DNA from 2 places in the Pseudarthrobacter sp. As-47 genome. Region 2 is predicted to be linked to the other one. Evidence: riboswitches for the same ligand, from Rfam matches in the RefSeq annotation. Region 2 holds a riboswitch; the other holds the start of a gene.
The links. Region 2 has a riboswitch for cyclic di-AMP ahead of AC4BCK_RS08930 (C40 family peptidase). Riboswitches for the same ligand answer to the same signal wherever they lie in the genome.
Positions count from the first base shown of each region.

Region 1: another riboswitch for cyclic di-AMP. It lies ahead of AC4BCK_RS11130 (LysM peptidoglycan-binding domain-containing protein); the one in region 2 lies ahead of AC4BCK_RS08930 (C40 family peptidase).

Region 1 is NZ_CM177088.1:2,404,434-2,406,624, forward strand. It holds gene AC4BCK_RS11125 (dienelactone hydrolase family protein) at 1-465, opposite strand, end outside; cyclic di-AMP (ydaO/yuaA leader) riboswitch at 768-938, shown strand; gene AC4BCK_RS11130 (LysM peptidoglycan-binding domain-containing protein) at 942-1,781, shown strand; gene AC4BCK_RS11135 (protein adenylyltransferase SelO) at 1,921-2,191, opposite strand, start outside.
Region 2 is NZ_CM177088.1:1,935,716-1,937,906, forward strand. It holds gene AC4BCK_RS08930 (C40 family peptidase) at 1-849, opposite strand, end outside; cyclic di-AMP (ydaO/yuaA leader) riboswitch at 853-1,008, opposite strand; gene AC4BCK_RS08935 (PQQ-binding-like beta-propeller repeat protein) at 1,142-2,191, opposite strand, start outside.

The DNA.
Region 1 (2,191 bases), 470 kb from region 2:
CGCGTAACCCTCCTTCGCGAACCGGCGGGCCACGTCTTCGATATGGGGCGTCAGCCCGCGGTTCTCATGGCAGATCAGAACGGCAGGAGCACGCCCTTCCTGCCCGGGCCTGGCCAGGTAGGCACTGACGGAGGCGCCGCCGGACGGAAACCGGACGGACGCCGTGGTCATTCCTGGCGCCCCCTCCGGGACAGAGAGCGGGCTTTTGGCCCCGGGCACCGCCCCCGACCCCGCAGTCCCCGCAGCGGACGTCGGGGATGGTTCCGGGGTGGGCATGGGGTCGGTGCTCCGCGGCACCTCGCTGGGGGTACAACCCACCAGCAGCATCGCCGCCGACGCTGCCGCCATGCTGCCGGTGATGAATGCAACACGCCGGGTAAAGGTCCGTTGACTCAGCGCGCCGGACCGGTAGTCATCGAAAAATTCCTCGATCAGGTATCTCTCAAACTTGCCAAGCTGCGTCACGGTCTGCCTCCTCGGGGGTGCCGAACATACTCCTCCCCCAGCCAGCTCCGGACAAGGTTTCCCGGCGGTCTTTGCTCCCACCTTTATCGCTTTGTGATAAAAAACACTCTCTGCAAAATCGGCGCGCCTTGTATCCGCACCTACAGCCCCATGGCACGCGAAATCCAGTCGATGGCGCAACCGAGAGAACCGCCTCGCATGTTATCCAAATGTGACAATGGGTAGTAAGTCGGGTTATGGTCTTCTGGTGTCCCTCCCAGACGGGACATTCCCCGTCAGAATGCCGAGCCCTGCCACTGACCCGGGAACCAACGCTTTCCAGCTGGCAGGGACGGGGGAACCAAGTTTCCGCGGCCTTCAGAAGGCCTTGGGGTTAAGTCGATAGTGCCTCCGTTCCATTCGGAGTTGTTACCGGCCGGGTATCTCCAACCCGAACCCGACAGCTCACCCCGCAGGCATGGGAGAGGCGATCAACTGTGTCAAAAAATTCCACCACTGCCCGTCACCGCGCAACCCCGGCCCGCTCCATCGTGATCGAGGGACTGGCTGTTTCGGCCAAGTCCCTGGGCCGTCCGGCTCTCGCCGTAGCAGCAGCCTCCGGCATTGCCTTCGGCGTCGGCGCCCCGGCCCACGCCGGTGTGAACGGTCCGGACACCACCGAGACCGCTAGCGTCCAGGCGTCCGCCGCCCCCGCTGCGGCAGTTGCAGCCCCCGCCGCAGCGGCCGGCAACGTCCACACGGTTGTATCGGGCGACACCCTTGGTGCCATCGCGTCGATGCACGGTGTCAGCCTGAATGACGTCCTGTCAGCCAACGGGCTTTCAGTCTCCACGATCATCTACCCCGGTGACCAGATCCAGATTCCCGCGGCGGGCTCTGCTCCGGCCGCAGCCTACGTAGCACCGGCTGCAGCACCGGCACCGGCTCCTGTCCAGACCGCTGCCGCCGCCCCGGCGAACACCGGAATGAACATGTCCTACGCGTCAGCACCGGTTGCAGCCACGGGCAGCGGCGCCGGTGCAGCCATCCTGGCCAACGCCTACGGCCAGGTTGGCCAGATCCAGGACTGCACCGCCATGGTGGAGAAGGCCCTGCGCACCGTCGGCAAGTCCGTTGGTGACCTGGCCCCCGGCCAGTTCTACCAGTACGGCACCACCGTGGGCACCCCCGCCCCCGGTGACCTGGTGATCACCGCCGGCCACGTAGGCGTGTACGCCGGCGACGGCCAGGTTGTCAGCGGCGGCGTAAACGGCAACCAGACTGCTGTGCACTCCATCAGCTGGCTCAGCGGCGCTTCCTTCGTCCGGGTGGCATAGTCACCACGGCAACAGCAGCCGGCCCGTAAGGGCCAGGCCACTGCACACAAGGGCGGCAGCCGGGTTCTCCCGGCTGCCGCCCTTGTGTGCGTCCACGCTTTTTATTCCGGATCCGTCCGGAGGCCGGCGCCTTCCCGGGTCAGGTGCCGCAGAAGGTCCGGTAGGCGCCGAAGCCTTCCGGCGGGCCCTCGGTGTAGCGTTCCAGCCCCCGGCGTTCCTGGAACGGGGACCTCACCACGTCCAGGAAACGGTTGAACGGGGCCATGTCCCCCTCCGTTGCAGCCGCCAGCGCTTCCTCCACCAGGTGGTTCCGGGGAATGTACACCGGATTGACGCTGTCCATCAGCCCGGCGTCGGGCTTCAGGGCTGCCCAGCGCCCAGCCCAGGCATCAAACGCGGCGAGATCCAGG
Region 2 (2,191 bases):
GGCGTTCACGCGGTAGTAGGAGGGGCCGGAACCGACGTTCACGCTGAAGACGACGGTCTGATTGCCGTTCCATCCGCTGTGTATGGCTTGCCCGTCACCGAGGTAAACCGCGTTATGCGAGAACCCCATTCCGCCGTCGGCATAGTAGATAAAGTCACCGGGTTCCGGGGTTGACACCGGGGTGGCATAAGCCATCAAAGACTCGGGTGATTCATCCCCGACCCCTTGAATCCCTGCCGATCGCAAGGCTACCTCCCCCAGGACCGTGCAGTCCTGAACGGCACCCATCTGGGCCCGTGCCGCGTCGAGAATCGCCCGGTTGAGGGAAGACGGTGGCTTCTGTCCACCGGTGCTCGCCGGCACCAGGGCCGAAGGCTGGTACGGCATACCGGGGGCTGCTGCGGGGGTGATCGGCGCGGGAGCGGCTGCCGGTGCCGAGCCCGGGGTGCCCGCTGCCCCGGAAAGTGTTATGACGTCCCCCGGATAGATGATGGAGGCCATGTGAAGACCGTTCAGCGACAGAATGGCGTCCAGGGAGATTCCGTGCAGCGCTCCTATCTGGCTTAAGGTCTCCCCAGCGACCACGGTGTGGACGGAGGCCCCCGGTGCGGGCGCCTGGCCGGGAGTTCCTGCCGGGGAGGAAATGGTGCTTGAAGCAGTTTCCCCCTGCGGGTCCGATGCGGTGGCTCCCGCCTGGGCCGGGACGGCCATGCTCAGCACGAGCCCGGATCCGACAGCGACGAGGGCGGCCTGGCGGCCCACTGCTCCGCTGTGGCTGGAAACGCTTCGTGAAATGGTGGCCAGCGAGCTGCTGGTGGCGGCCCTGTGGCGGGCGTTTTTCTTTGACATTGCTTAACCTCTCCCGATACCTGCGAGGTGAGCTGTCGGATGCGGATGGGAGTCACCCGGCCGCCGGCCGTTGATGCCGGCGGCTTAACCCCAAGGATTCACTGCGAATCCGTATTTTGGTTCCCCCGCCCCTGCCGGAGCTTGTGGTGTTTGGTCCTTGGCGGGCGGCAGGGTTCGGTAACAAGCCAAGGGTGCAGCGCCTGGTGGGCGGCACGGGCCCAATCTACACGGAAAAATCACAAATGTATAAACATTTAGGGGAAGTCGGCGCGGCGCTGCATGCCGGGAACTTTTACCCTGTAGCGGACGTTCCGCGGGCTACTGCAACCGCATACGTGCCGGGCTGGTCCGTGGGGAACAAGGCGGTTCCGTCGGGGAGTACGGCCACGGGAAGGGCGTAATCACCCGAGGCCAGGATGGTCCCGGAATCAAGGTCTATCCTGGCCGCTTCGCCGTTGACCTGTGCATAGGCCATTCCCGCGCCGGCGGCTGATACCACGGCCGGGCTGCTGGATTCCATGCTCCACAGAATGCCCCCGCGGGGACGGGCTGCTGTGATGCTGTGGGTGCCGTCTGTCCGCTGTGAAGTCAGAAGCACTGTTTGGGTGGAGTCATCCACGGTGGCCATGCCCGAAGGCGTTCCCTCAACTTTGCCCAGTGGCGCGCCGGTCCTGAGATCGTGAACGACGGCCACCGCCGCCCCCGCGGGGTCGGCCCATTCCAGGATCACCAGGCCTCCGGTTGACGGACCGTAAGCGCCTTCGAACCGGGCCGTGGCCCCGGCCCCGGCAACGGAGGGGCCGGGGCTCAACTGCGCCGTACTCCAAAGCGTTTCGCCCGTGCCGCTGTCGAGGGCGGAGAAACTGTCCGCGGCGCCCTCCAGTGCGGTCCCTTGATATTCATAAAGGGCTGTTCCGGCCGGTTCGCCGACGACTGTGCCGGAGTCGGCGGCGAGCAACGTTGTGGGTGTCCTCTCGCTAGTGAGCGCTTTGGGAGTGTTGGCGAAAACCAGGCCGGTGCCCGGGGACGGGCCGGGAACCTCCGTCGGCCCCCAGAGGGGCTCTCCGTCCGCGGCGGAGAAGGCCGTGGCGACGGTGATGCTGACCCGGCCTGAGCTATCCTTGCGGGCGTCGGAGTCGAGGATGACAATCGCCGCTTCGCCGCCAACCTGTGTTGGCACGGTTCCAACGCAGGATGGGTTGGTGTCCACGCGCCAGGTGGTGCCGGTAGCGTCGAAGCCGTAAAAGCTGAGCCGGGAACGGTCATCCCGGGGGAAGGCAGAGCCGACAAAGGTCTTTCCGACGGCAAACGGGGTGCTGTCGGTTTCCACTTCGGAGGTGAT